4 regions of the Mesorhizobium sp. M0019 genome follow, and region 1 is predicted to be linked to each of the others. Evidence: predicted binding sites of a transcription regulator. Region 1 holds the regulator's gene; each other region holds the start of a gene.
The links. The regulator PhoB, encoded in region 1, activates phosphate uptake and scavenging genes when phosphate is short. The targets are predictions, from matches to a motif close to TGTCATNNANCTGTCAT.
Positions count from the first base shown of each region.

Region 2: the regulator PhoB is predicted to act here: its motif matches at 1,766-1,782, upstream of NKK47_RS28755 (inorganic diphosphatase).
Region 3: the regulator PhoB is predicted to act here: its motif matches at 758-774, upstream of olsB (l-ornithine N(alpha)-acyltransferase).
Region 4: the regulator PhoB is predicted to act here: its motif matches at 6,076-6,092, upstream of NKK47_RS00350 (alkaline phosphatase D family protein).

Region 1 is NZ_JAMYVK010000001.1:331,663-339,285, reverse strand. It holds gene NKK47_RS01685 (CHASE domain-containing protein) at 1-633, opposite strand, end outside; gene NKK47_RS01680 (ATP-binding cassette domain-containing protein) at 763-1,557, opposite strand; gene NKK47_RS01675 (sugar ABC transporter permease) at 1,635-2,999, opposite strand; gene xylF (D-xylose ABC transporter substrate-binding protein) at 3,142-4,182, opposite strand; gene NKK47_RS01665 (ROK family protein) at 4,469-5,713, shown strand; gene phoB (phosphate regulon transcriptional regulator PhoB) at 5,723-6,412, opposite strand; gene phoU (phosphate signaling complex protein PhoU) at 6,429-7,136, opposite strand; gene pstB (phosphate ABC transporter ATP-binding protein PstB) at 7,169-7,623, opposite strand, start outside.
Region 2 is NZ_JAMYVK010000054.1:19,161-26,783, forward strand. It holds gene NKK47_RS35265 (multicopper oxidase domain-containing protein) at 1-520, opposite strand, end outside; gene NKK47_RS28750 (multicopper oxidase family protein) at 542-1,300, opposite strand; gene NKK47_RS28755 (inorganic diphosphatase) at 1,839-2,441, shown strand; gene NKK47_RS28760 (hypothetical protein) at 2,508-2,882, opposite strand; gene NKK47_RS28765 (hypothetical protein) at 3,166-3,732, opposite strand; gene tatB (Sec-independent protein translocase protein TatB) at 3,959-4,327, shown strand; gene NKK47_RS28775 (CDP-diacylglycerol diphosphatase) at 4,302-5,234, shown strand; gene NKK47_RS28780 (alkaline phosphatase) at 5,541-7,085, shown strand; gene NKK47_RS28785 (hypothetical protein) at 7,429-7,623, shown strand, end outside.
Region 3 is NZ_JAMYVK010000017.1:91,156-98,778, reverse strand. It holds gene NKK47_RS14850 (PAS domain-containing hybrid sensor histidine kinase/response regulator) at 1-687, shown strand, start outside; gene olsB (l-ornithine N(alpha)-acyltransferase) at 838-1,713, shown strand; gene grpE (nucleotide exchange factor GrpE) at 1,810-2,445, opposite strand; gene NKK47_RS14835 (hypothetical protein) at 2,682-2,885, shown strand; gene NKK47_RS14830 (fatty acid desaturase) at 3,001-4,023, shown strand; gene NKK47_RS14825 (DJ-1/PfpI family protein) at 4,171-4,791, opposite strand; gene NKK47_RS14820 (DUF934 domain-containing protein) at 4,929-5,465, opposite strand; gene NKK47_RS14815 (phosphoadenylyl-sulfate reductase) at 5,674-6,438, opposite strand; gene NKK47_RS14810 (nitrite/sulfite reductase) at 6,413-7,623, opposite strand, start outside.
Region 4 is NZ_JAMYVK010000001.1:68,252-75,874, forward strand. It holds gene NKK47_RS00310 (TPM domain-containing protein) at 1-379, shown strand, start outside; gene NKK47_RS00315 (TPM domain-containing protein) at 432-1,274, shown strand; gene NKK47_RS00320 (TPM domain-containing protein) at 1,285-1,923, shown strand; gene NKK47_RS00325 (GNAT family N-acetyltransferase) at 2,041-2,547, shown strand; gene ppa (inorganic diphosphatase) at 2,664-3,194, shown strand; gene NKK47_RS00335 (hypothetical protein) at 3,222-3,812, opposite strand; gene NKK47_RS00340 (TetR/AcrR family transcriptional regulator) at 3,911-4,516, opposite strand; gene NKK47_RS00345 (MFS transporter) at 4,599-5,882, shown strand; gene NKK47_RS00350 (alkaline phosphatase D family protein) at 6,165-7,623, shown strand, end outside.

The sequences.
Region 1 (7,623 bases):
CGCGTTCACGGCGTCCGGCGCGGTTTCGACATTGAGCCGGACGAAGACGAGGAACCCGGTAAAGGTCTGCGCGGCACCCGTATCCTTGCCGAACTGCACCAGCCCGCTGGCGTGCTGCTGGTCGTCGGTCATCGCCTTTTCGATCGCCTCGCGCCGCGCCGGCCCGGTGAACATGTCGTAGCCGATGCTGGATTTGTTGGACGGATCCAGCGGTTCGAACAGCACGATGGGCGTACGCCACGGTAAGTTCGTGTCGGGATAGATCGGATGGCTTGCGCCGTGATCGTGCAGGATGTCGCGCTCGACCGCCGCCTCGTTGCCAGTTTTCGCCAGGCGAAGGAAACCGATGCCGCGCAGGCCGGCGAAATTATTCTCGATGTCGAGCGCGTTGAAGAAGGCCTTGAACTCGCCCTGCGAGATACCGCCATTGCGTGCGTCGAACAGCGCCCGGGTCGAACGCAGCAGCGACAGGTCCAGGTCGATGCGGCTTTCGATCCGGTTAAGCGCGTCGTCTGCCGTCGCCTCGAATTTAATGCGGGCCGCCTCCTGGGTGGCAAAATAGGCAAAACCCGCCATCGTCAGGCTGATCAGCGCGACGGCGATAAAAGCGACGGTCGGAAAAAGCTTCTTCAATTGCTGATACGTCCCGTGGACGGTTCGGCATCTTTATGGGCAAGTCCTGACGCCAACACAATGGCGAGGCCAATGCATGGTGACGGCTGGCACATTTTGGCGGCTTGTGATTAGCCGGCTAATTCTCGTTCATGCGGCGATCTTCAGCGCGCCCGGCCCCGGAATGGCGCCGGGTGGGCACTTGCCGAGGATGATCATGCCGAGCACCTCGTCCTGGGTGACGTCGGTTGTGCGCGTCGTTCCGACAACCCGACCGTTCTTCATGACGCAGACACGGTCGGCAAGCTCGAACACGTCGTGAATATCATGGCTGATCAGGAAGATGCCGATGCCGTCGGACTTGAGCTGCCTGACCAGTTCGCCGACCTGCGCCGTCTCTTGCGGCCCGAGTGCCGCCGTCGGCTCGTCCATGATCAGGATGCGAGCATTGAACAGGATGGCGCGGGCGATCGCCACCGACTGCCGCTGGCCGCCCGAAAGCTTTACCACCGGCTCCTTGAAGCGTTGGAAACGCGGATTGAGCCTGCCCATCACCTTGCGCGCCTCGGCCTCCATGGCGACGTCGTCGAGCGTACCCCAGCCGGTCATCAGCTCGCGGCCGAGAAACAGGTTGGCGGCCGCATCGACATTGTCGGCCAGCGCCAGCGTCTGGTAGATCGTCTCGATGCCGTACTTCTTGGCGTCGCGGGGATTGGAGATCGAAGCTTCCTCGCCGTTGACGAAAATCTGGCCCGCATCGCGCTTGTAGGCGCCGGACAGGATTTTTATCAACGTCGATTTGCCGGCACCGTTGTGACCGAGCAAAGCCATCACCTCGCCCGGGAAAAGGTCGACAGAGGCATCGTCGACGGCGCGAATGCCGCCGAAAGCGATGGAGATGTTGCGCATGTCGATCAGCGGCGTGGGAGCGGTTTTGTCTGCCATGCTCGTCCTTCCTCCCTATAGATCCTGCTTGAGCATCAAGTTGTACGAAAACCGGTTTCCACCTTGCGGGATCATGCTCAGACCCGTTTGCGATAGACGGTATCGAGCCACACCGCGACCACCAGCACGGCTCCGACAACGATGCTCTGCAGCGGCGAATCGATGCCGAGCAGCACCATACCGGACTGCAGCGACTGCATCAAAAGCGCGCCGAGCATGGCGCCGAGCACTGTGCCGGAGCCGCCGGCGAGCGACGTGCCGCCGATCACCGCCGCCGCGATGACCAGGAGCTCGTCCAGCGTGCCCAGCGCATTGGTCGACGAGTTCTGCCTGGCTGACGAGATCGCTGCGGCGATCGTCGCCAGCACGCCCATGATCATGAACACCTTCATGGTCACCCAGCGCGTGTTGATACCGGCAAGGTTGGCTGCTTCCGGATTGCCGCCGATGGCGAAGACATAGCGGCCGAAACGGGTACGCTTGGCGATGAAGGTCATGATCAGCCCTACGGCTACAGCCATCAGCACGGGTATGGCGATGCCATGGGCGATGAACAGCCCGCCTTCGGGAACGGTTATATTGTTGGCCGCCGCATATCTGTTCACGATGCCGACCGGCCAAGGATAGGAATTGGCAAGCCATATGGCGCCCATGATGACAAGGCAAGTGACGGCCCCGAGGAACGTCTCGGCCCAGATCGGGCGTAACGGGAAGCGGAACCGCTTGCGCTGCACCCGCCCGTTGAGCAGCATGAACACAACCGCCAGGCACGCGACAATTCCGACGATCCAGCTCCATCGCGCACCGATCGAACCCGTCGGTCCGCCGCCCATCAGCTGGAAAGTGGCATCCAGCGGCGCAATCGTCTGCCCACTGGCGACCCACCATGCGGCACCCCGCCAGACCAGAAGGCCGCCCAGCGTCACGATGAAGGCCGGCACCTCGAGATAAGCGATGATGTATCCCTGGAACGCTCCGATCAGAAGGCCAAGCGCGAGGCCGATGGCCAGCGCCAGGATCCAGATCCAGGGGTTGCCTAATTGCAGACCGACCATTCGCACCAGGAAATGCACCTGCGCAAAACCCATGACCACGCCGATCAGGCCTTCGGCGGAGCCGACCGACAGGTCGATATTGCGCATGACGATAACCAGCACCATTCCGGCGGCCATTATGGCCACGGCCGAAGTCTGCACCGACAGGTTCCAGAGATTGCGTGGCGTCAGGAAGGTCCGGCTGTCGAAGTCGAACGGATTGACGCCGAGCCGTACGCTAGAAATGACATGCAGGCCGACCCAGATGACCAGCAGCGCGCCGACCATGCCGAGCATGCGCGTGTCGAGTTCGGTTGCCTTGAGAAATCGGGCAACAATGCCGAGTTCGGATTCCCGTGCCCGGTCTGTCGTGCTGTCGACCGGCGTGTTGGACGTCGTGTCGGTCATGATGTTTCTCCCGCCGGGTTGCCGTCTGCCGCGGATGCCGGAAGCAGCCTAGAAGTTATCCGCCGGAAGCGGAAAAACAACTCTTGTTGGAAAAACGCCGCGGCGAGCGGCCGCGGCGTTCGGACTTTTCGGAAACGTCGGCTCAGTTGCAGACTGCAACAGTGCCAGCCGTCACCCCGGCGCAGACCTCTTCTTTCTTGATCCAGCCGGCGTCGATGACGACGTTGAGGTTGTCCTTGGTGATGGCGACCGGGGTCAGGAACAGCGACTTGACGGTATTGCCGCCGGGCGTGGTGAAATCCTTCACGCCGGCAATGTCGGTCATCTGCTTGCCGTCGGCCAGTTGCGAGGCGATCTCGGCGGCATTCTTGCCGAGCTCGCGCGCATCCTTCCACACCGACACGGTCTGTGTGCCGAGCGCGATGCGGTTCAGCGCGGCGTGGTCGCCGTCCTGGCCCGAAACCGGAACCGATCCGGCCAGCCCTTGCGCCGTCAGCGCGGCGACGACGCCGCCGGCAGTGCCGTCATTAGCGGCGACCACGGCATCGACCTTGTTGTCGTTGGCGGTCAGGAACTGTTCCATGTTCTTCTGAGCGTTGGCCGGCAGCCAGCCGTCCGTATAGGCCTCGCCGACATTCTTGATCTTGCCGCCGTCAATGGCCTCCTTCAGCACCTCCATCGAACCGGCAAACAGGAAATCGGCATTCGGATCGGAACCCGAACCCTTGATGAAGACGTAGTTGCCTTCCGGCTTCACCTTGAAGACTTCGCGGGCCTGCATGCGGCCGACTTCCTTGTTGTCGAAGGTCAGATAGAACACGTCCTTGTTCTCGATCAGCCGGTCATAGCCGACGACCGGGATGCCTTCGTCCAGTGCCTTCTGCACGGCCGGCCCGATGGCCGAGGCGTCCTGCGCCAGGATGATCAGTGCGCTGGCGCCCTGCGAGATCAGGCTCTCGACGTCGGTGAGCTGCTTGCCGGGGTTGGACTGTGCGTCGGCGGAAATATACTTGTCGCCTGCGGCCTCAATGGCCGCCTTCATTGCGGCCTCGTCGGTCTTCCAGCGCTCTTCCTGGAAGTTCGACCACGAAACGCCGATGACCTTGTCTTTAGCCTGCGCCACCGACGCCAGCGCCAGCGTCATGGCGACACCCGCCAGAATGGCGGTCGTGAATTTCTTCATCATATCCTCCCTGCGCCGCGTACGGCGTGACCAATTGGCTCAAAGACCAGCTTAGAAGCTCTAATTTTTTCGAGCCTCGAAAAAATACTGGCCCGATCTCCGGCTGCTGTCAACATCGATTCTGATGGATTTTGATGACTCTGCGGGTTTTTTCGAGCGTCGGAATAAACGATGACAGCGCCACCTGCATCTGACACTATTTGCCTGCGTCCGACACTATTTGTCGGACATTACCGACGGCTTCCGGTTCATGAGCGGCCGCGGCAACCGGGAGGAAAGCAAAACAATGTCGGTCGGAATCCGCCATGACGATTTGCGCCGGCGCAACCGGGCGATGGTGATCTCGGCGGTGCGCCGGGCCGGCCAGCCATCGCGTACTGAGATCGCAGCTACTACCGGCCTCAGTCATTCGACCATATCGGCGATCTCTTCCGACCTGATACGGGAAGGCATCCTCGCCGAGAGCAAGGCAAGTGAGCCCGTTTCGTTGAAACGCGGTCGTCCGCAGGTCGGCCTCGCCCTCAACCCGGAAGCGGCGGCGGTGCTGACCGTGGTGTTGTCGCTGAATTTCCTGTCGGCCGCCATTATCGACTATACGGGACAGGTGGTCGCCGAGGAACAGCGCCGACTGGACACGCTGACCATGCCGCGCGACGAGCTGATCCGTGAATGCATGGCCATCGTCCGGCGCCGGCTGCAGGATCCAGACCTTGACGTCCGCAGTGTCGCCCGCATCGCCCTGGCGATTCAGGGCATTACCGACTCCCCTGCACGCGCCATGCTGTGGTCGCCGATCACGCCGCAGACCGACATCGCCTTTGCCGACATGCTGGAGGACGAATTCGGCATCCCGGCAACGGTGGAGAACGACTGCAACATGATGGCGGTGGCTTTGCGCTGGCGCAATCCGGATCGCTATCGCGACGACTTCATCGCCATCCTGCTTTCGCATGGCATCGGCATGGGGCTGGTGCTGAAGGGCGAACTGTTCACCGGGACGCATTCCTCGGGTGGCGAATTTGGCCACATGATCCATCGTCCGGGCGGCGCGCTCTGCCGTTGCGGGCGGCGCGGCTGCATCGAGGCCTATGCCGGCAACTACGCCATCTGGCGCAACGCCAGGCAGATGAGCGAAGAAAGCGAACCGATCGCCGACGTCAGCGACGCCGACATGCGAGCACTGGCGGCCCGGGCGCGCGAGAAAGATGGGCCGGAACGCGAGGCCTACCGCAAGGCCGGCGAAGCGCTGGGTTTCGGTCTCGGCTCGCTGTTCGCGCTGATCGATCCGGCACCGGTCGCGATGGTCGGCGCCAGTGCCGCCGCCTTCGATCTGATCGAGCCGGCCTTGCGGAAGGCAATCGCCCAGACCGCCGGCGGCCAGCATTCGGGCTCGATCTCCTTCGATACAGAGCCGAACGAATTGCCGCTGATCCGCGAAGGCTGCGCGATGCGGGCGCTAAGCTTCGTCGACCAGGAGATTTTCGCGCCGGGCGCGCAAATGAGGCCCAGCGTCAGAAAGAACGTAGCCTGACCAGGCGGGTCAATCTTCCCTGATCGCATAGCCGGCACCGCGGATGGTGCGGATGACATCCGGCATCCGGCCGTTGTTGACGGCTTTGCGCAGCCGCCCGACATGCACGTCGACGGTGCGTTCGTCGATGTAGATTGTCTCGCCCCAGACATTATCGAGTAACTGGCTGCGCGAGAAGACACGGCCCGGATGCCGCATCATGAACTCGAGCAGCCGGAATTCGGTCGGCCCGAGCCTGATTTCGCTCTTCTTGCGATAGACCCTGTGCGATTCGCGATCGAGCACGATGTCGCCGACCTTCAGCACGCTGGACAGCACTTCCGGCTTGGCGCGCCGCAGCAGCGCCTTGACCCTGGCCATGAATTCCGGTGTCGAAAACGGTTTGACCAGATAGTCGTCGGCGCCGGTCGAAAGCCCGCGCACCCGGTCGCTCTCCTCGCCGCGCGCGGTCAGCATGATGATCGGCAGCCGCTCGGTTTCGGGGCGCACCCGCAACCGACGACAGAGCTCGATGCCGGAAACCGCTGGTATCATCCAGTCGAGCACCAAAAGGTCGGGCACATTCTCCTGCAAACGGATCTCGGCTTCGTCGCCGCGTGTCACCACCTCGACCTGGTAGCCTTCGGATTCGAGATTGTAGCGGAGCAGCACACCCAATGGCTCCTCGTCCTCCACCACCATTATGCGTGGTGCGATCATCGGCTGGGCACCCCCATCATGTCACCGGTGCGGACATTGTCGTTTCGTCCTGCTTCGGACGATTGACCGGCAATTGCTCGCCGGTCAGCACATAATACGCATTTTCGGCGATGTTGGTGACATGGTCGCCGATCCGCTCCAGATTCTTGGCGCAGAACAGCAGGTGCGTGCAAGCGGTGATGTTGCGCGGATCTTCCATCATGTAGGTCAACAGCTCGCGGAACACGGACGTGTATTTGACGTCGATGCGCTCGTCGGCGGCACGCAGCTTGGCCAACGCGGCCGCATCGCCTGCAGCATATTCCTCGATGACACCCTGCACCTGGATGAGAACCAGCTGCGCCATCGCGTCGATGGAATGCGACAGGTCCCGCGGCGTAGCGCTGAGGCCGACCGCACTCACGCGCTTGGCGATATTCTTGGCAAGGTCGCCGATGCGTTCGAGGTCGCCCGCCATGCGGATCGCTCCGACCACATGGCGAAGATCGTGGGCCATCGGCTGGCGTTTGGCGATCAGGGTGATGGCGCGGTCGTCCAGTTCGCGTTGACGCGCATCCATGATGGCGTCGTCGGAAACGACGCGTTGCGCCAGCACGTTGTCGGAATTCAACAGGGCCTTGGTCGCCCCGCCGACCATCGAACCGGCGAGGTCGGCCATGTCGCGGATCAGCTTGCTGATCTGCTCGAGATCCTCGTCGAAAGAAGCGACTGTGTGTTCGCCCATGGTCCTGTCCTCATATGCATGATCGGAACGGCTCAGCCGAAGCGGCCAGTGATGTAGTCCTGCGTGCGCTTCTCGCGGGGCGACGTGAAGATCTTCTCGGTCCGGTCGAACTCGACCAGTTCACCCAGATACATGAAGGCGGTCTGGCGCGACACGCGCGCCGCCTGCTGCATGTTGTGGGTGACGATGACGATCGTATAGTCGGCTTGCAATTCGTCGATCAGTTCCTCGATCTTGGCAGTCGACAGCGGGTCGAGGGCCGAAGCCGGTTCGTCGAGCAGAATGACTTCCGGCTTCACGGCCACGGTGCGGGCGATACAGAGCCGCTGCTGCTGGCCGCCGGACAGGCTCAAGCCGCTGGCGTTGAGCTTGTCCTTGACCTCGCTCCACAGCGCGGCGCGCTTCAACGCCTGTTCGACGCGGCCGTCCATCTCGGACTTGCCGAGGTTCTCGTAGAGCCTGACGCCGAAGGCGATGTTCTCGTAGA
Region 2 (7,623 bases), on a different contig from region 1:
GGCAATGGAATACCCAATTACCCGGATTGTCAGCGACCAACGCCACTTCCATCACTTCTTGCGATTTAAGAAGGGCCGTATCCGTTACAAGCGACGCAATTTTGCGCTTGTCGGAGTAGCAGACGGAAGGACATACCGTGCAAATGGATCGGATGATCGTTCGGCGTTTCGTTGCGAAGGCGCAGAACATAGCTTTGCCTCGTTTTAGAGCCGCGAGCGGATCAACTGGCCCCGGCGCGTCCCCTCGCCAGGCGACGCGGTTGATCGACCAGAAGGTGTAGCCGAGCGTGCCGCAAATACCCGGCGCCGGCGCATCACCATTGGGCGACCAGCCAAAGACGAAGTCCATTGTCTCGGCATCGGCAAGATCCGGCTCCGGTACGCGATTCGGCCGCAGCGGCTTGAGTTCGCCAAGCGCCCGCCCGGCGCTGGCGCCTATAGGCAGGAATCGGACGAGAACGCGAGGTCCCTTGGCTGTTCTGAGTTTCAGGCTGACGATCTCGTCTTCGCCATCAGGCACGCGGAGGGCGATATCGGCGCGCTAGCCGGGCGCGACGACAATGCCCCGAGGCGCAACAGGCTGCCGCAGCGGGTTGGCATCAAGAGCGATCACTTTGGCCGTTCCGCCATCGAGGTCATAAGTGCCGATACGGGTGACATCGGTGACTGCCAAACGCAGGCGCACAAGGCTGCCCGCCGGCAGATCGTAAATCGGGGTGACTTCCCAATTTACCGTCGAGACCGTACCCAGCGTGCCGCCGCGCGCAGCGTTGCGTGCCTTGAACAATTCGATGAACTGGCCGTCTTCGCCGAGACGGAAGTCGCGGATATTGAGCGGCAAATCCTGGTCGAAACCGGCATCTTCGTCATCTTCGACAACAAGCACGCCGGTCAGACCGCGGGCCATCTGATCGAGCGTGTTGCAATGCGGATGATACCAATAGGTGCCGGCATCCGGCGGTGTCAGAGTGTAACGGAAGCTTTCGCCCGCCGCGATAGGACGCTGGGTGAGATAAGGCACGCCGTCCATGGCATTGGCGATGCGCAATCCATGCCAGTGCACACTCGTCGCTTCATCGAGATCATTGACCACGTCTATGGAAAACGGCCTATCTCGCAATAAACGCAGAGTGGGCGGCGGCCCGCCCGCACCGAAACTCATCATCCCTTTGGTGACGGTGCCGGGCAAAATCGACCGACTGATCGCTGAAACCGGCAAGGTCAGATCGGCTGCTACGGCCCTGCCGGCAATCAGCCCGCCTGCAGCGCCGACAGCTACTGCTGCCGTGCCGCCCAGCAAGAATCCCCTGCGCGACATTCCCGACATGAAGCAGCCCTTTCAGTGGAGTATAGCGGACGTGGTGTTGTTGTCTCTTCCTTCACGAATTTCGAACCCTGGCAATGATTCAAGGTGAAGGTGGCGTAGTCTCCGAAGGACTTCAACTGAAGTTGGAGTTTCACTTGCTTTTTGAGGATTGCCACACAACGTCGCACTGAACCGCGAGGCGTCTACGTGGCAGCTCTCGCCGAACGGCTTGTTGTGGGTGTAGCGTGCCCGATTGGCAGGAGTTACGACGCAAGCTATCCCCTTACCGGAAATGGGCTCGCCTGAAATAGCACATTTGAAGCGGCCACGGTCTCTTAAACGCCCCATAAACGCAAACGCCCATAGACGCTCATCACTCGTCAGCGCTCTATTTCGGCCCATTTCTGCTCGCCGCAGGATCGGTGCAAATACGGTCATCCAATTTCAATAACGGAACCCTGTAATGCTGCCGTCACATACGGTGGCTAGGCGGATGCAGGGCGCCCTGCCCGTCCAACCTCTGGAGACAACCATGCGCGCTTTGCCGACTGTCATGACGGTTGCGGCCCTGCTGGGCACGCAGCCCGCTTTCGCCGAATTCGTCACAGCTTTCGATTTTCCGCAGCCGAAAGACACCAGCGAGTTTTACACGGTTATCGAGATTCCGGCGGGAAGCTTCACTAAATACGAGATTGACTCAGAAACTGGCCATATCATCGTCGATCGATACCAGTCCATGCCGGTCGTCTATCCGGCCAACTACGGTTCCGTTACCAGTTCGTTGGGCGGCGACGGCGACCCGTTGGATGCGCTCGTCTTCACCCGGGAACCCGTCGTGCCCGGTGCTCTGATCAAAGTCCGCGCCATCGGCGTGCTCAACATGGTCGACGGCGGCGAAACGGATGACAAGATCATCGCTGTGCCGGCCACGGACATCGATCCGCAATATGACGGGATCAAGACCATCGATGATCTTCCGGCCATCGAACGACAGCGCATCGAGGCATTCTTTCGAGTTTACAAGCAGCTACCTGAAGGCCGCAAGGTCGTTGAGCTGAACGGCTTTGGTGGCGCCAACGTCGCCATCGACATGGTTGGCAAAGCCATTGAGAGCTACCGGAACAAGAAGGACTGACAGGATAGCAGAATCTTAACAGGAAGCTCATCCATAGGACTGGTCCCTAGCGGTGTTGGAACACCGCTAGGGTATGCATTGGCCTTGCGTCGCACTGTTGGCTGCGCGCAAGCTGCGCTTCGCTTTAGCTCCGGGCGTTTGCTGTTGATAAAGCCAAATCGTTGGCTTTATCTCCGCCTTCGCCTGGTTTCTGCTCGTCCCCGTTGACAGGCAAGCCAAACGGCGCAGTCGCCTCCGGGCATCCATCCTGAATTTTTTCCATGACGAAATGTTGAGAACCATGTCGCACTGCGCGAGTTCAGGACCTGACGGCAATTGCAGACAAGCGATTTCGCCGTGATGGAAAATGTGGCCGTTGGCGAGGCACTGGCATTCGGCCGGCGCGGGCGTTGCAGCGAGCGCCGCGAAAACCAGAATGTAAGAGGCCGTGATCGTCCTCATGCGCAAGATCATAACACGATCCGGAACTGTCGCTAGTGTGAACGCTCCACAAGTAACTCGGCGGAGAACTCGTACCGCGGGCGCTCGCGATCCCTCAATCGTCGTTCGCGTCGGTTTTTGCCCTCATTGTCGTATTTTGTGGCCCGAATCAAAGGCACGGCCAAGCGACCAAAATGACCAGCAAATCCATCGGCATGCCGCGCCCAACGACACCTGCCAAACTGCCGGCATGCATGACGAGCAGCGTTGTTCGAACCAACGGCCGCGATGATGCGCGGCACGTTCAGGTTGAGGGAATGCGCGGGTCCTGAACGAGATAGAGCCGCGCAGTCGGCGTGAAATCAGTCACCAGGAATGAGAACGAAACCGTGCTCAGCGGATCGACCTCGCCTTTCCGGAACAGAAGATGGTCATAAGGTTCGAATTCACGACTGAATTCGGCGAAACTATCGGACCGAATTGCATCCGTTTCGCGGCGCGCCTGGTCGAACGAAAGCCCGTCGCTGGAATCGCTTGGCTGGTTGAGAATCTCCTGCAACTCGAACTCGAATTCGACCCAGGCGTGACCGCTGTTGTTGAGGGCAACGATCCTTAGGGAAATGAAACCGGTGGCATAGTTGCCGGAGGCACCGAATGGCTGAACCGGCCGGATGGCGCGTATGGTGAGGGTTACCGGGCTTGCCGACTCGAGTTCCTCGGTAATCACGACAGGATCGGCCCTTGTTCCGGCTCCCGAAGCGGCAATGATCCGGAATCCGCCGAGTTCGTCGGAAAAGGAGTAGGCGCCTGCTTCAAATATTCTGGGCCTTGTGCCATCGGCTCCAGCGAGGAGTCCGCTTGCTGCGAGCACGGTTGCGAATATCCCTACCAGACGTGCGCCTGATATTCGGGTTGACGGGTGGTGCCACATGGCTCGAAGTATGAACGACATTCCCGCGGCCGCATACTGGAATGGCTCAGGCGAGAGGGTATGATGGTTGGATTTGGCGCCGTAGGTCGAGGCATTCAACCGGATCGGCCACCGCAAACCGCGGAGAGGTTGTCGCTGCCGGCGATATGCGCGAGAGGACGTACCGATGTTCGGACTTGGCATGACCCACCTGTTGGTTATCTTCGTGGTGGCGCTGGTTGTTTTCGGCCCCGAGGAGCTTCCAAAAGTCATGCGATCGGCGGGGGCAATGATGAAGACATTCAATCGGATTGCGGGCGATTTTCGAAAACAGTTTGACGACGCTATACATCAAGCCGAGAAGGAACTCGACCTGCAGGAAACCCGCTCGATGCTTCAGAATGCGATGGAGGACGTGCCGCGAAGCGCTGACAAGGCCATAGTAGGGAAGGACAGCAATCTCAATCCGGCCGCTGAGCGGGGCGCAGAATCTGAACTGACGTCGGTCACGGCCAAGGACGCGAGGTTTAATGCCGAAACGTCATCAAACCAGTGATCGGGCAGAAGAGCAGTCGCCCATCGGAACCATCGCGAGGCTCCCAGCCGTTCCACCTTCACCGTCTCGGTTTCGCCCGACCACAGGCCGAGGCTCAAGACCTCATGACGGGCATCCCCTCACTGTGAAATCCCTTCACAGGTTACCGTTGTTCCCCCACTGCCGTGCTGCAGCCGTGGTCTTTTTGACAATCGCGTTGCTGACTGCGGCGGCCACCGACGTCGGCTCCGCTTCAGCGCATCGCAACGCGCTCTGGCAGGTTGTGCAGACCTGCGCTCTTGCCGCAGCGCATCTTGGCAGCGCTTTCCCCTGCGAGGAAGTGATCCTGCCCAGGCAGGGCGTGCCTGGATCAGCTCTCATTAAATCACCCCGCTACCGGACCGAGTTTCTGTTGACGCCACTCACGGCTGTTGCCGGCGTTGAAAGCCCGTCTGTCCGTTGGCAGGGCAGTTCCCAACTCTGGAATCGGGCATGGAAAGCACGAAGCAAGGTCTCGGCGAGCCTCGGACGTCACCTTCCACGAACGGCCATCGCCATGGCTGTGAATTCCAGGACTGAGCGATCCCAGGATCAGTTCCACATCCATATCGATTGCGTTGCGGTGTCGGTGGAAAAGAAACTTGTCCTGAAGGGGCCGAAGGTGGAAGGTCCGTGGCAGCTTCTCCCTTTGGCTCTGATGGGGAAACGCTATTGGATCAAGGCAGTCGATAAGCCGGATTTGGAAACGACCAACGTAGTCGGCATCATCGCTTCCGGCCTGCCGCAGGCCCGGCGCGCCATGCATCACGTAAATGTCGTCGTCGTTGGCGCCGAACTCGCCGGCGCAAGACCGGGATTTTACATCCTGACCAACTGGGAAAGCTCGCCGGCCGAGCGCCTTTTGGATCATCACTGCACCTCGCGTTGAGCACCGGAGGCAACTGGCGAGACCAATGGCCGCACCCGGACACTCGACGGAAGTCTCAAAGCAGTCTTCGCGGAATGGTATCCGGGCATGGCAAACGACAATCCAAGACCCGATCAGCGCAGCAAAGCTGCGTGACCGCCCCACAGTTCCTCATGCTCTCCTATCTGCAGGCCCGCACCGGCTAACGTCGGCTCTTCGACGATCCGATGAAGCGACAGCCCGAGACGAGCTGCGCACCATGCGCCTCGAAACGAGCGAGATGCCGTTGCGGGGGCAGCGACGGTCTACCCGCTTGATCGGGCCACGATCCTGGCGCAGTCGCCTTTCGACGTGAAGGTCGAGTTCGACAAGGTCGTTAGCGCCGACCAAGTCACGGTGACGATCAACGGCCAGCCGGCGGAAACCGTGTTGGGCAAGAAATTCGAATTCATCGAGAAGGAAGAAGGTTTCGACGCTTCGGCGGTGTTGATCCGCGCAGCCAGCATTTCGCAGCCTGGTACCTACAAGCTGGAGGCGAAGGCCGGCGACGAAATGAAGTCGGTGAGCTGGCAGGTTTTCGGCACCCCGGCAACGCCCAAGGCCAAGAACGTCATCTTCTTCCTCGGCGACGGGCTTTCGGTCGCGCATCGCACCGGCGCCCGCATCATGTCGAAGGGCATGACGGAAGGCAAAGCCAACGGGCGCCTCAACATTGACGACCTCGATCACATGGCCTTCATCGGCACGTCCGCGACCAATGCGATCTCAACCGATAGCGCCAACACGATGTCGGCTTACATGACGGGCCACAAGACGGCTGTCAACGCGCTCGGCGTCTATGCGGATCGCACCAAGGCTAGCCTTGACGACCCCAGGGTCGAGACGATCGCAGAGGCGCTGCGGCGCACCGGCAACAAGTCGATCGGCGTTGTCTCGACCGCCGAGGTGGAAGACGCCACCCCTGCAGCGGTCCTCGCCCATACCCGCCTGCGCGCCGACAAGGCTGACATTGTCGGCATGTTCTTCGACGTCAAGCCCGAAATCGTCCTTGGCGGCGGCTCCGCCTACTTCCTGCCGCAGAGCACGCCGGGCTCAAAGCGCAAGGACGACAAGGACTACATCGCGATGTTCAGGGATGCCGGTTACACATTGGCGACCGACAAGACCGAACTCGTGGCCGCCAAGGGAACCAACACCGGCAAGATCCTCGGCCTTTTCCACACCGGCAACATGGACACGACACTCGACCGTGAATTCCTCAAGAAGGGCAGCGTCGAGAAGTTCCCGAACCAGCCCGGCCTTGTCGAGATGACGCAGACCGCACTCGATCAGCTTTCCAAGGACGAGGACGGCTTCTTCCTCATGGTCGAAGCGGCGTCCGTCGACAAGATGTCGCATCCGATGGACTGGGAGCGGTCGCTGTTCGAGACCATCGAGTTCGACAAAGCCGTCGGCATCGGGATGGAGTTCGCCAAGACGCATCCGGACACGCTGATCGTCGCCACGGGCGATCACACGCACGGCGTGTCGATCTGGATGACATCGCCGGGCTTCTCGAAGCAAACGTCCTTCGGCTTGCGGATGGCGTGTGGCCTGGTCTTTGGGGGCGATTTGCGGCCGGCCTTGCGGATGAGTTCGGGCACCGGCGTCACCCGGCCACGCTCGACCAGCTTCTTCAGGATGCGGCCGACAGTGGCGTTGGAGACGGCAAAGCCGGCCTTACGCAACACAGGACCGAGCTTGTCCTTGCCCCAGAAAGGAAAGTCCAGCCTGAGCCGCTCGACCTCGGGGCGAAGGGTCGGGCTCCAGCCGTTGGCGCGAACCCGGTGCGGACGCCGGCTCTTCGGCTCGGGTGCGCTTTCCCAGCGATAGAGGGTCGAACGCGGCACTCCGACGGCCCGCGCTGCCTGCCCGGCATCCAGTCCGTCCCGCATCGCGCGCCGCCATCGCGCCACCGCGTCGCGTCTTCTCTCTGCTTCGATAGTTGGGGTCTTCGCGCCGAGAAGCCGCGACGCCCGGCCGGCGTTGCGTATAATATGACCGGGCAGGCCAAAAACCTGCATGGGGTTCTCCTATGATTCGAGCTTCGCAACCCGAGTTACGGAGAACCCCTCCTCAACTGCAAGAATCTCATATCTGTCTGAGCGCGGTCAGTCGCGACATGGCTCCTGACGCTCCGGCGCCTGGAGCAGAACGCCGGAAGCAAGTTTCGCTCATGAAACAGCGCCCGATCACCCGCCGCAAATTGGTGCTGCTTGGCTCGGCCGTCGCACTGGTCAAGATGACTGGCGCGAGTTCCGCTTCCACGGCAACGGCAACCCTTGGCTTCGATGAGCTCTATGGAAAGATCAGCGTTCTCGGGCTCAGCTTTTCGGACAAGGTGAAAGGGCTCGCGGAAGCGGAAGTCTCC
Region 3 (7,623 bases), on a different contig from region 1:
GCCGAGGGCTGTGACGTGCTTCTGATCGATGCTGCCATGGAGCAAAGCGACGGCAGGCTGCTCAGGCGCCTGCGCCAGAGCGGATTTGCCGATTGCGAGGCAGTGACGCTGATCGCGCCGACCGACCGCGGCATGCTTGGCGAGTTCCGTGCCAACGGTTACGCCACCTTCCTGGCGAGGCCGGTGCGCGGCGAGACACTGCTGCGCGTGCTTTTGACCAGCCATGCACCGGTCATCGCCGAGCCGCAACTGCAAAGGCGCGGCGCGCAGGCGGGGCACGCCATTGGCGCCCGCCAGCAGGGCCTGTCGGTGCTGATCGCCGAGGACAACGACATCAACGCCATGCTGGCCCGCGCCACGCTGCTGAAGGCCGGGCATCGCGTGAAAGTGGTCGGCAACGGCAAGGCCGCGGTCGAGGCGGTCATCAGCACCGGCCACAAGCACCGCTACGACGTGGTGCTGATGGACTTGCACATGCCTGTCATGGACGGTCTGGACGCCATCGCCGCCATCCGCCGCCATGAGGAGGAGACCGCGGTGCCGCCGGTGCCGATCATGGTGCTGTCGGCCGACAGCCAGGAAAAGACCCGCCACGCCGTGCTCGCTCACGGTGCCAGCGGCTTCGTCACCAAGCCGCTCGACCCCGATGCCCTGGTTCATGCGGTCGAAGGGCAAGCGGCCGCCTGAGGCACAACATAGACGGTTGATAGATTACCCAGCCGACGAAAGTATTGCCCGCAGAGCCGTATCACGGTACTGTCACAATCCTGTTGCACCTACACCGTATCCCCGTGCCAAGAGGGATGGCTCGAAGGAGAATCACTCGTGCATACAGTCATGCCGGAATGTGATGCTCGGCCGAACGCCAGCGGGCCTTTGCTCGTCGGCCGGAACGCCGATGCCGTCATAAAAGGCGCATCGCTCGGCCGCATCGGCAATCTCGAAGTGCGGCTCGCCCGCAACGAGCCCGAGATCGCTGCCGCGCAGGAAGTGCGCTACCGGGTGTTCTACGACGAGCTTGGTGCCAGGAAGGACCTGTTCCAGATGCAGGACCGCCGCGATGCCGACCGCTTCGATCCCCTCTGCGACCATCTGCTGGTCTTCGATACTTCGCTTTCCGGCCCCGAGCATCGCCGCATCGTCGGCACCTACCGCCTGCTGCGGCAGGAGATTGCCGCGGCCGCCGGAGGCTTCTATTCCGAAGGTGAATTCGAACTGACCAAGCTGATCGCGCGGCATCCCGGCCAGCGCTTCCTCGAGCTCGGCCGCTCCTGCGTTCTGCCGGAATACCGCTCGAAGCGCACCATCGAGGCGCTGTGGCAAGGCATCTGGGCCTATATCAATCATTACGGCATCGGCGTGATGACCGGCTGCGCGTCGTTCCACGGCACCGTGCCGGCGGCACATGCAGAGGCGCTGACCTATCTTGCCCACCACTGCCGGACGAATTCATCCTGGGACGTGCGTGCCGTCGCCGGGCGCTATTGTTCCATGGATCTGATGCCGATCGAGGCGGTCAATACCAAGGCGGCGATCGCCGCGATGCCGCCACTGGTCAAGGGCTATCTGCGCGTCGGCGCGCGCATTGGCGACGGTTGCGTCATCGACCGTGAATTCTCGACGGTCGACGTGTTCGTGGTGATGCCGGTCAAGGAGATCGGCGCCCGCTACGTCAATTATTATGGCGGAGAAGCGCAGCGGTTTGCGGCCTGAGTAGTGAATAGTGAATAGCACTGACTGCTGGAGCAGCAATTGGCTACTCACTACTCACCATTCACTACTAACCATTCACTATTCACCATTCACCATTCACGCATCTTTCTCAGCCTGCTCGTTGACCGGCCCCGGCTCCACCGGCGCTTCGCTTGCGACATGCTTGGGGCCGCCCTTGGCGACGCCGACCATGGCCGGCCGCAGAACACGCTCGCCGATCGAATAGCCGGGCTGCACGACCTGCACGACCGTGTTGGCCGGTACGTCGGGATTGGGCACCTCGAACATCGCCTGGTGAAAATTCGGATCGAATTTCTCGCCCTCGGGCTCGAGCTTCTTCACGCCGTGGCGTTCCAGCGCCGACAGCATGGCGCGCTCGGTGATCTCGACGCCGTCGATCAGCGCCTTGAAGCCGGCATCGCCCGAAGCCTTGGCCTCCTCCGGGATGGCATCCAGCGCACGGCGCAGATTGTCTGACACCGAAAGCATGTCGCGGGCAAAATTGGCAACCGCATAGGCGCGCGCATCGTGGACGTCGCGGGCGGTGCGGCGACGCAAGTTCTCCATGTCGGCCGCGACGCGCAGCGCGCGATCCTTCAGCTCTTCGTTTTCCTTCAGAAGCCGCACAAGCGCTTCATAGTCGCCGTCGACGCCGCCTTCCCTTGGCTCCGCGGCAGCCTCGGTCTTCTCGGCTTCATCGGGCGCGCGTTCGTCTTTTGCCTGGTCGCTCATCGCCGTTTCCCGTCATTTTCGAATGGTGTGGATTTGCGCCCGATATCGAGGTTTAGCGGCCAAAAATCAAGGGGCAAGCGCTACTGCAGCCGCTGCCGCGGCTTGATGGCGGACGGCGCAGACCTTTCGATTTTAATTCAAACTTTACCGTACCCGACGGCTTTGCTTGCCAGCATACTACAATGCGGGAACCATTCCTCCCTTGGAAGAGTTTCGAAGCCGACACAGGATTTTGGATGATGCCCCGCAGGAATGGCGAAAAACGCGACGGGCTCGCCGCCGATATCCGGCGCCAGCTCGGCACCGAGGCGACCAAGCGCTTTCTGCGCACCTTGCCGGCCTTCCGCACGGAGTCCGATATTCCCGACCGTCTGAAGGAATTGCTCGACCGCCTGGACGGCGTAGAAGCCAAGGTGGTCGCAGGCGGGCGCCGTCGGTAGGCGCCGTTGCCGGCGACTGCGGCCACCAATTCCTCGCCATCGCGCGACATTTACCCGCAGTAACTTTGCGTGATCGCCGCCTTGCGGCAGCGCCCTGCTCCGCCTATGTTTCATGATGAACATGATTTCCCCCGAAGCTGTGGCAAACAGCAAGCGCGCCTGGTTGAAAATCCTGTCGCGCTATAAAAAGCCCGACAGGCGTCGCAGCGCCGTCGAACTCGCCATCACCCTCATTCCTTTCGCCACGCTGTGGGGATTGTCCTCGGCCGCTTATGCCTATGGCCATTGGTGGGGTCTGGTCCTCATCCTTCCGGCCGCCGGCTTTCTGGTGCGGATCTTCATGATCCAGCACGATTGCGGCCACGGCTCCTTCTTTGCCAATCGCTATGCCGACGACTGGATCGGCCGCGTGCTTGGCGTGCTGACGCTGACGCCCTACGATTGCTGGCGCCGCGCCCACGCAACCCATCACGCCAGCGCCGGCAACCTCGACGAGCGCGGCACTGGCGACATCAAGACACTGACCGTCGCCGAATACCGGCAACTGTCATGGCGGGGCCGGCTCGCCTATCGCCTCTATCGCCATCCGCTGGTGATGTTTGGCCTTGGCCCGATATGGATCTTCATTTTCGAGCAGAGACTGCCCTTGGGCATGATGCGGGGCGGCCTCACCCCCTGGGTGTCGTCGATGTCCACCAACCTAGCCATCACGGTCATAGCCGCTCTGCTCATCTGGTTCGTTGGCCCCGGCGCGTTTCTGGTCGTGCATTTGCCGATCGTCTTCCTCGCCGGATCGGCCGGCATCTGGCTGTTCTATGTCCAGCATCAGTTCGAAGAGACGGAGTGGACAAAGGACTCCGAGTGGGAATTCCAGCACGCTGCCCTGCACGGTTCGTCCTATTACGACCTGCCGCCGGTGCTGAACTGGATCACCGGCAATATCGGCGTCCACCACGTGCACCACCTCTCGGCCAAGGTGCCATGCTACCGGCTTCCGGAAGTGCTGAGGGACTATCCGGAGCTGCGTGAGATCGGCCGCGTCACACTCCTCGACAGCCTGCGCTGCGTCAAGCTGGCGCTGTGGGACGAGAGCCGCAGCAAGCTGGTATCGTTCCGCGAAGCGCGGATGGCCGTGTAGACGCACCGCCGCATCTAAAGCGCGTCGCGCTCGACCGGCCTCATGCGACGCGCTTTAGGTTGTTGTTTACGCATGCCGTTATCGCAAAACCGCTGAACACTTTTGCGCGACATGCGTTAGGGGTGCGGCGGGCTCCACATTCCGAGCTTAAGCCGCCTGGCGCTGGTCGCGCATCAGGATCTCGCCCTGGCGGATCTCGGTGCCCAGCACTGTCAGGCATTCGCGCATGAACGCGGCAAGGCCCGGCCAGCCCTTGGCCGACACCAGATTGCCGTCGACATGGGCGCCGGTCGGCGCAACATCGATATAGATGCCGCCGGCCAGCGTGACTTCCGGCTCGCAATATTGCAGCGCCGCGACTTCGCGGCCGCGCACCACGCCGTCGACCGCGATCAGGATCTGCACGCCGTGGCAGATGGTGAAGATCGGTTTTCCCGTCTCATGGAAATGCCGCACCAGCGCCTGCACGCGCTTGTCGATGCGGATATATTCCGGCCCGCGCCCGCCCGCCGCGTAGACGGCATCGTAGTCGGCCGGATTGACCTCGGAAAACGTCTTGTTGAGGATGTAGTCGTGGCCGAGCTTTTCCGTATAGGTCTGGTGGCCCTCGAAGTCGTGCAGCGAGGTCTTCAGGATATCGCCGGCCTTCTTGTCGGGGCAAACGACATGGACGGTGTGGCCCACCGCATGCATGGCCTGTTCAAAGACGAAAATCTCGTACTCCTCGCTGAACTCGCCAACGAGCATCAATATCTTCTTGCCAGCCATACCCGGTTCCTCCCTTGTGGCCACATTTATTCGGATCGCGAAATAATGGGCCTATCCTAAGGCGGAGAGGCGCAAAATAAAAGGCTGAATCGGGAATGTGGTCCGACCAGATAGGGCTTCTGGTCCCCTGGAGCAGATCAGCCGGCGCGCACCCGCCGCCACGAATATTTCGGGCCTTTGGCCTCCGGCTTCACCGCCGGCTGGTAGGACAGCGGCAGTCCGCCGGTACGACCTTCCTCGAGCCGCTTCAGCAGCACCGGGTGCGAGATCTCGAATTCGTCGAAGCCGAGGCGCAGCATATGCGGCAGCTGATCAATCAGCACCTGCCCGGTGGCGCGCATAGCGCCTGCAAAATGATAACGGCTGCGCAGCAATTCGCCCTTGGAGAACGAGCGGCCGTCATTGAACGCCGGAAACGCCAGCGCCACCAGCGACAGCTGATCGAGCAGGCCTGCGATCTTTTCGAGCTGATCGCCGGGCTGCAGCAGCACACCGATGCGCTCCTTCGCCGACCGCCGCACCTCCGGATCGAGGCCGAGAAACGCCTGCAACGGCAGGATGAAACGGCCATTGCCGACCAGCGCCTCGGCGCTTTCGGCATGAACCCACTCGTCCTCGCGGAACCCATCCGGTGTCCACAGCCGCATGGCGTTTTCGGCTATCAAGTCGCTCATCAAGAAAATTCCCAAGTCCACAATATTCTCAAATTCAAAACACCCCAGGGTGTGTCGAGATTCAGTCAGGCCGAGCCGAAGCCGACGGCGGGCGCGAAGCGACCAAACTGGGTGGCTTCCGACAACCGGAGCGGAGCGTACTTTGGGTACGTGAGCGCCGGAAGCGCAGGAAGCCGCCGTTTGCAGGCCGGCTGAATATCAACATACCCTAAAGCGAGGCGTCGGTCAGCGACCTTTCCAGCCCCGACAAGTGGATGCCGCATTCGGTCTTGGCGTGCCCGGCCCAGCGGCCGCTGCGCGCGTCGTCGCCCGGCTGCACCGGCTGCGTGCATGGGAAGCAGCCGATCGACAGATAGCCATAGGCGACCAGCGGGTTTTCACGCAGCGCATGTGCGCGCATGTAGCCGGCCTGGTCCGATGTCGTCCAGTGCGCCAGCGGATTGATGCGGATGCGCGAGCCGACCGCCTCGAACACCGGCAGCGCTGCCCGGGTCGCCGCCTGGAAGCGCTTGCGGCCGGTGAACCAGGCGCGGAACGGCTCGACGCCGCGCGCCAGCGGCTCGACCTTGCGCACGTCGCAGCAGGCGTCGGTATCGGTCTCGTTCAGATTGCCGGTCGGGTCGATCCTTGCCAGCGCCGCATCGTCGGGCCTGATCACCCGGATATCGCTCAGCCCGAAATCGGCGGCCAGCGCGTCACGATAGCCGAGCGTCTCCTCGAAATGCTTGCCGGTGTCGAGAAAGATCACCGGCAGCGTCCGGTCGATCTCGGCGATCATGTGCAGCAGCACCGCCGAATCCGCGCCGAAGGACGAGACGGCGGCGATTTCGCCGTGAAAGAACTCCCGGGTCGACCGCTCGATGATCTCCAGCGGCTTCAGATGGCCGTAGAGCGCGTCGAGACCCGCCGCTTGGGCGGCGATGCCGGCCTCGACGTCGACGATCCGGTCAAGCGGCCTTGGCTTCGCCAGCATAGAGCGCCTCCTTGAACGGCGCGGGACCGACACGGCGGTAGGCGTCGATGAATCTTTCGTTTCTGTCCAGCCGAAGCCCGAGATAGGTCTCGACGATCTGCTCGATGGCGTCGGTGATCTCTTCCGAGCTGAAGCCGCGGCCGATGATCTCGCCGACCGAGGTGTTCTCGTCGGCCGAGCCGCCGAGCGTCACCTGGTAGAGTTCGGCGCCTTTCTTCTCGACGCCGAGGATGCCGATATGGCCGACGTGGTGATGGCCGCAGGCATTGATGCAGCCGGAAATCTTCAGCTTCAATTCGCCGATCTCGCGCTGGCGCTCCAGTGAGGCGAAGCGCCGCGAGATTTCCTGCGCCACGGGAATGGAACGCGCCGTTGCCAGCGCGCAATAGTCGAGGCCGGGGCAGGAGATGATGTCGCTGATCAGGTTGGAATTGGCCGTCGCCAGCCCGATATCGACAAGCGCGTCATAGACCGCCTTGAGGTCGGCCCGCGCGACATGCGGCAGGATCAGGTTCTGCTCGTGACTGACGCGCAGCTCGTCGAATGAATATTTTTCGGCAATGTCGGCGACCGCTTCCATCTGGCTGTCGGAGGCATCGCCCGGCGTCTCGCCGATGCCCTTGAGCGAGATGGTCACCGCCGCGTAGTCGGGATGGCGATGGGTGACCACATTCTGGTCCAGCCATTCGGAAAAGCTCTTGGAGTCGAGGCGGGCAAGCTTGACCGCCTCATCGCCTTCCGGCCGGTCGACAAGCGCCGGCGGCGCGAAGTAGGCGTCGATGGCGCGGATGTCTTCTTCCGGCAGCCTCAGCTCGGCGTCCTTCAACTCCTGCCATTCGGCCTCGACCTGGCGGGTGATCTCCTCGACGCCGGTCTCATGGACCAGGATCTTGATGCGCGCCTTGAACTTGTTGTCGCGACGGCCGTAGAGGTTGTAAACGCGCAGGATCGCCGTGCAGTAGGACAACAGATCCGCTTCGGGCAGGAAGTCGCGGATCTTCTTGGCCACCATTGGCGTGCGGCCCTGGCCGCCGCCGACATAGACGGCGAAACCAAGCTCGCCGGCGGCGTTCTTCTTCAGGTGCAGGCCGATGTCGTGCGTCTGGATGGCGGCGCGGTCGCGCTCGGCGCCGGTCACCGCGATCTTGAATTTTCGCGGCAGGAACAAGAACTCCGGATGCACCG
Region 4 (7,623 bases), 260 kb from region 1:
TTTCTCCGGCGGCATCAGCAAGGCCGTCGACGACATGATCATGGTGCTGGAAGGCAATCCCGAAGAACTGGAGGCGCGCGGCGAACGCAACCAGCAGCCGCCGTTCAACAGCGACGATCTGTTCTTCACGATCTTCATAGCCATCTGGGCAATCATCTTTTTCGGCGGCCTCGCAGCCTCCATCCTGCCGCCGATCTTCGGCCAGAAGATCGGTCCCGGCCGCTATCGCTGGCTGGGCATGACCTTCGAGCCAAACCGGCGGTCGTCCGGCGGCTGGTCGGGAGGTTCCGGCGGGGGATGGTCGTCGGGTTCAAGCGGTGGCGGGTTTTCCGGCGGCGGCGGTTCGTCCGGCGGCGGCGGCTCCTCGGGAAGTTGGTGACGAGATGACAAGACACGCCATCAGCCCGGTGGAATCCGGCCGTTTCATCAAAATGATCGGCACCGCGCTGTTGGCCATGGCGGTGCTGCTGGTCGGCTTCGCGGCCTTCGCCGCCGCACTGCCGGCGCTGACCGGACGGATCGTCGACAATGCCGGCATCATCGATGCCGCGACCGAGGCGGCGCTGACGCAGAAGCTTGCCGAGTTCGAGACCAAAGGGTCCGACCAGATCGTCGTCGCGACCATCCCCAGCCTCGACGGCGAGGAGATCGAGCCTTACGCCAACCGGCTGTTCCGCGCCTGGAGACTCGGCCAGGCGAAGGAGAACAACGGCGTCCTGCTTCTGGTGGCGCCGAACGACCGCAAGATGCGCATCGAGGTCGGCTATGGGCTGGAAGGCACGCTGACCGACCTGCACACCAAGCTGATCATCGAAAACGACATGGTGCCGGCCTTCCGTGCCGGCGATTTCTCCGGCGGCATCAGCAAGGCCGTCGACGACATGATCATGGTGCTGGAAGGCAATCCCGAAGAACTGGAGGCGCGCGGCAAGCGCAATCCGGCGAATGACAATCCTGTCGATCCCATCTTCATGCTGTTCATTGTCCTGTGGGCGACGATGTTCTTCGGCGGCTTGGCAATGGCGTTCCTGCCGCCGATCTTCGGCACGAAGCTGTCGCCGGGCGTTTACAAGTGGCTGGGCATGACGTTCCGCTACGGCCGTGGGCCAGCTTCGTCATCCTCCGGTGGCGGTGGCTGGACGTCTGGGACCTCGTCTGGCAGTGGCTGGTCGTCTGGAAGTTCCGGCAGCGGTTGGTCGTCTGGACATTCGGGCGGCGGGTTTTCAGGCGGCGGCGGTTCGTCCGGCGGCGGCGGTTCTTCAGGAAGCTGGTGAGACATCAATCATGGCAACACGACCGATCAGCCCCGAGGATCATGAGCGCATCGCCGATGCGATCCGCGCTGCCGAATCAAAGACCGACGGCGAGATCTACTGCGTCGTGGCGCATGCCAGCGACGGCTATTTCTTTCCGGCCGCTTTCATGGCGATGCTCGGCATGCTCGTCGTCAGCCTCGCCGTCGGTTATGGGCTGGAAGCCTGGTGGCTGTCGATCCGCTTGCCGCATTTCGTCATCGCCGAGCTTCTGGCGGTTGCCAGTGTGCTCATCCTGTTGTGGGCATTGCCGGCATTGCGCATCCATTTGGTGCCGAGGCGGCTGCGCTACCAGGCCGCCCACGCCAATGCGATGAAGCAGTTCCTCGCCCGCAACGTCCACCGCACCACGGCGCGCACTGGCGTGCTGGTGTTCGTCTCGATTGCCGAGCGCTACGCCGAGGTGGTCGCCGACAGCGGGATCGATTCTCGTGTCGGCCAGCATGTCTGGGACGGTGTCGTCCGCGACCTTACGGCGCATGCCGGCGACGATCGGCTTGCCGAGGGGTTCGTCAAGGCGATCCAAGCAGTCGGTGCGGTACTGGCCGAACATTTTCCGGTCTCGACTGGCGACAGCAACGAACTGGACGACCATCTGGTCGAGATTTGATCTCGCCAAAAGCGGTTTCGCAGCGTCTCAAGGACGCACCGTCCGGCTGTGTGAAAGCATCGTGGCGGTTGACCGGACTCTTGCAATCGGGCGCGGCGGGTTTATGGTTAACTAATCATGAATACGCTGAGCATCGACATCAGGAAAGCCGAACCGCGCGATGCAGCCGCCATCGCCGACGTGCATCTCGAGGCCTGGCGCGGCGCCTATTCGGGCATCATCCCACACCGCACGCTGACATCGATGATCAACCGCCGCGGCGCCGACTGGTGGGCGAATGCCATTCGCCGCGCTGCCACCGTCCTGGTCGTCGAAATCGGCGGCAAAATTGCCGGCTATGCGACGATCGGCAAGAACCGTGCCCGCGAACTCAGGCAGCAGGGCGAGATCTACGAACTTTACCTGCGGCCGGAATATCAAGGCATCGGGCTCGGCAGCCGGCTGTTCTCGGCCGCGCGGGCACGGCTGGCCGACCATGGCCTGAAAGGCATGGTGGTCTGGGCGCTGGAAGACAATCAGAACGCACTTGCCTTCTATGCCGGCGCCGGTGGCCGCGATGTTGCCGAAGGCGTCGAGATATTCGAGCAGAAGGCGCTGAAGAAGGTCGCTTTCGTCTGGGAATGACGGCCAGCGCATGATCCGGCCGGTTTTCGGTTCGGACGATCTCCCCGTACCATTCGCCGCATTGCACCATTCGCCGTCGCCCGCTATCGATCTCCAATCGAGAGAGGGATAAAGCGATGCGTATCGAAGCGATTGCCAGCGGAAAGAACCCGCCCGAGGACGTCAACGTCATAATCGAGGTGCCGATCGGCGGCGAGCCGATCAAGTACGAGATGGACAAGGAAGCCGGCACCCTGTTCGTCGACCGCTTTCTGCACACGTCGATGCGTTATCCCGGCAATTACGGTTTCGTACCGCATACGCTGTCGGGCGACGGCGACCCGATCGACGTGCTAGTCTGCAACACGCGCGCGCTGGTGCCAGGCTGCGTCATCAATGTGCGGCCGATCGGCGTGCTGGTGATGGAGGACAATGCCGGCCAGGACGAGAAGGTGATCGCGGTGCCTTCACCCAAGCTGACCTTGCGTTACGAGGACGTCCACGAATACACGCAATTGCCCGACATCACCCGTCAGCAAGTGCAGCACTTTTTCGAGCACTACAAGGATCTCGAACCCGGCAAATGGGTCAAGATCGAAGGCTGGTACGATGCGGCCTATGCCAAGAAGATGATCGTCGAGGCAATCGAGCGGGCCAGGCGCAAGTAATTGTCGGGCGCAAATAATCACAAATAATCAGTTGTCGACGCGGCCGAAAGCGGGCGCGTCGCCAAGCACCTCACGCTTGTCCTTGCCGCAGGCGAAGGTGCGTGCCTTCTCGTCGGCAAGCTTGCGCGCCTGATCGTTGGCGGCGGGATTGCCGGTGGCGAGCACAAGGCCGATCGTGCAGCCTTCGTGGGCGTCAGGCTGGGCAACCTTGGCGACGATCAGCACTTCCGTCGACTTGTTCTCGCCCTCGGTATCGCTGATCGAGCGACGATGAATGACGGCGAAGGGAATGGCAGTTTTGCCGTTGGTTTCGATCCGCCACTCGACTTTGGGTCCAGCCGAATTGAGGCCGGAAAAGCTTTCCCAGACCGTGGTCATATCGCCAGGTGGAAAGCCGTAGAACAGCGATTCCCGCGCATCGTCGTAGGAAACCAGCACCGGGTAACCGCGGTAGCCCGAACAGGCGAGATCGGCCCAGTCCCCGTCGCCTTCTTCCGCTTGGGCATAGGTGACGCAGTCCTTCTCCCAATCGAGATCGGTATAGACGCTGGATATGTCGCCGGCCCGGGCCGCCTGGCAGAAACCGGCGAGGGCAAGCGGGATCAAGAGAGCGCGCATGGCGGAACAACTCAGTTCGGGGGGCGCAGCGTACCGTCAAATTTAGCAGCAGCCTAGAGGAAGTCAGGCTGCGCACAGTGGTCTGGTAAAACGGAACACTATTTCTTCAAACTTGCCTCTATCAGAAGATCGGCGTTGCGGGCCACCGACTGCGCCGGCCCGCCGACACCGAACAGCTGGCCGCTGATATAGGCGCCCTCGATCAGGAGCAGCAGCCCGTCGCCCAGCGTGTCGGCGTCGCCGGCGCCCATCTCTGCCGCCATGGCACGCAAGCGCCGGCGCAATTCCTGCTTGTTGGCCTCGCTCACCACACGGGCCGGATGGCCATGTTCGGGATATTCGACCGCGGCATTGGTCATGCCGCAGCCGCGATAGTCGGGCTTTTGCGTACGCTTGCCGACACGCGTCAGGAAGGCGACGATCTGCGCGCGCGGATCGCCGGGATGGGCATTCACCGCCTCGTCGAAGCGCTCCCAGAATTCGAGGTCATAGTGCCGAAGATAGGATGCGGCCAGCTCATCCTTGGACGGAAAGCTGCGGTAGAGGCTGGGCTTGGTGACGCCGGCACGCCGCACGATCTCGTCGACGCCGATCGCCCTGATGCCTTGCCGGTAGAACAGGTCTCGCGCCACCTGGAGAATCCGTTCGGCGGCGCGAGGCGGGGGTGCGTCATTCGCCTTGATCGTTGGTTCAATGCTTTTCATGCCTGGTCTGCCGGTTAGCTGGTTGACAATGTTACCGGTCGGTACGTATGTTTCGCGCTCCCGCAACGTACCGGTCAGTAACATGATAGCTCAATCCCGCCCGTTTGGCCAGCGCTACGCTTTCGTAGTGGTCGCCGTCATCTTCCTTTGCCTGCTGATCGCAGCGGGCCTGCGTTCGGCGCCGGCAGTCATGATGCTGCCGCTGGAGAACAGTTTCGGCTGGCGGCGCGACGTGGTGTCGCTGGCGGCGGCCACCGGCATCTTCCTCTATGGCCTGACCGGGCCGTTTGCCGCGGCGCTGATGGAGCGGATCGGGCTGCGCCGCACCTTGCTTGCCGCGCTGCTGTTGATGTCGGGATCGACCGCGCTCAGCCTGTTGATGACCAAACCGTGGCATCTGCTCCTCACCTGGGGCGTGTTTTCCGGCGTCAGCTCGGGCGCCGTCGCCACCGTGCTCGGCGCGACCATCGTCAACCGCTGGTTCAAGACCAATCGCGGCTTGGTGATGGGACTGATGTCGGCGTCCAGTGCCACCGGGCTGCTGGTCTTCCTGCCGCTGCTCGCCTCGCTCGCCCAGTCGGGCGGCTGGAAGCCGGTCGCCATCGCCATTGCCGTGGCCACCGCCTGCCTGGTGCCGCTGGTCTATATGCTGGTGCCGGAGCGCCCGGCGTCGATCGGCATGGTCCGCTATGGCGCCGATGCCGACGACGTGCCGCCGGTGCCGCCAGCCTCGCAAGGCAATTTCCTTTCGCACACGCTGAGCACGCTGCGCCGCGCCGCCGGCACGCGCGTGTTCTGGTATCTGTTCGCCACTTTCTTCGTCTGCGGCTTCACCACCAACGGGTTGGTCGGCACTCACCTGATCGCCTTTTGCGGCGATATGGGCATTGGCGAAGTGCAGGCTGCAGGCCTGCTCTCGATGATGGGCATCTTCGATCTTATCGGCACGACGCTGTCGGGCTGGCTCACCGACCGTTTCGACCCGCGCAAGCTGCTCGGCGTCTATTACGGTATTCGCGGCCTGTCGCTGATCTATTTGCCCTATTCCGGCTTCTCGGCGACCAGCCTGATCATCTTCGCCGTGTTTTACGGACTGGACTGGATCGCCACGGTGCCGCCGACGCTCAGGCTTTCCAACGAGGCGTTCGGCGACCGCAGCGGGCCGATCGTCTTCGGCTGGATCGTCGCAGGCCATCAGGTTGGCGCCGCGACAGCGGCCTTCTTCGGCGGCACCATGCGCGAGCTGCAAGGCAATTACGAGCTTGCCTTCATGATAGCAGGCATGACCGCGATTGCCGCCGCCTGCATTTCGCTGCTGATCAACACCAGCCGCCAGGCGTTCGACCCGGAACCGCAAGCGGCTTAGGGGTGCGCCAACGGTGCGGCTTTCCCTTCTCCCCTTGTGGGAGAAGGTGGCCGAGCGAAGCTCGGCCGGATGAGGGGTGTTCCAGCTTGGAACCGCCGGCACTCCGTCCAGCACCCCTCAACCGTCTTGGCGCTGCGCGCCAATCCACCTTCTCCCACAAGGGGAGAAGGAAAGAGCTAGCGCTCCTGTTGGTTGTTACGAAACCTTCATCGTTTCGAAATGTGCCTGAAACATTGAAGCTGGAGCTTGGCGGCGACGTTCAATGCCATCCAGGAGACAGCCATGAACAAGATTTCGATGACGCGGCGCGCTTTCGTCACGTCGGCCAGCGCCGTTGGCCTGGTCGGCGCCTCGGGCCTGGCGCTTCCCTATTACTCGCGCGCCAATCAGCGCCCGGCTTTCACCCATGGCATCCAGTCCGGCGACGTCGACGCCACCAGCGGCATGGTCTGGACACGCACCGACCGGCCGTCGCGCGTCATGTTCGAGGTGTCGCCGACCGAAAGCTTCACCAATGCCGTCCGCCTGGCGCCGCTCGATACCTCGCCGGCCAGCGATTATACGGTGAAGCGGCTGCTTACCGATCTCGCCTCCGACCAGGACATCTTCTACCGCATGGTCGCGGCCGATCTTGCCGACATCAACGCCGTTTCCGAGCCGGTCGTCGGCCGCTTCCGCACGGCACCTGCCTCGAAGCGCGACATTCGCTTTGCTTGGTCGGGCGACACCGCCGGCCAAGGCTGGGGCATCGACGAGACCGGCATGAAGACCTACGCCACCATTGCCAAGCACACGCCCGACTTCTTCCTGCATTCGGGCGATACGATCTATGCCGATGGTGCGATGAAGGACGAGGTCGACCTGCCCAACGGCGGCAAGTGGAAAAACAAAGTGCTGATCGACGAGAAGCGCAAGGTTGCCGAGACGCTGGACGAATACCGGGCGCAGTGGAAATACAACATGATGGACAGGCATGTGCTGGCGCTCAGCGCCATCTGTCCGACCTTCTATCAGTGGGATGACCACGAGGTGCTGAACAACTGGTCGGACTCGAAGGACCTGAGCGCCGACGATCGCTACACTGAAAAATCCATCCATGTGCTGACGGCACGTGCGGCGCGCGCCTTCCACGAAATGACGACGATCCGTTACGAGCCGTCGGAGCCCGGCCGCGTCTACCGCAAGATCGCCTATGGTCCGCTGCTCGACGTGTTCTTCCTCGACATGCGTTCCTACCGCGGCCCCAACGGTCCGGATATGCAGGAGACGATGACGCCGCAATCGCGCATCCTCGGTGAACAGCAGATCAAATGGCTGAAGCGTGAACTGGCGAATTCCAACGCAACCTGGAAAATCATCGCCGCCGACATGCCGCTCGGCCTCGTCGTCTGGAACGACGGCACCAAGAAGGTAGGGGCCGAGGCGGTCAGCAATGGCGACAATGGCCCGGCCAAAGGGCGTGAGCTGGAAATTGCCGACCTTCTTCGCTATATAAAGAATGCGGGTATCAGCAACACTGTCTGGCTCACCGCAGACGTGCATTACACAGCCGCGCATTACTACAATCCGGACAAGGCGCAGTTCCAGGACTTCAATCCGTTTTGGGAATTCGTTTCGGGTCCGATCCATTCCGGCACGTTCGGGCCTAATGGTTTCGATATGACATTCGGCCCGGAGCTGAAGTTCATAAAGGCACCAACTGCCGAACAGGGTCAAAACCTGGCGCCTTCGGCCGGCCTGC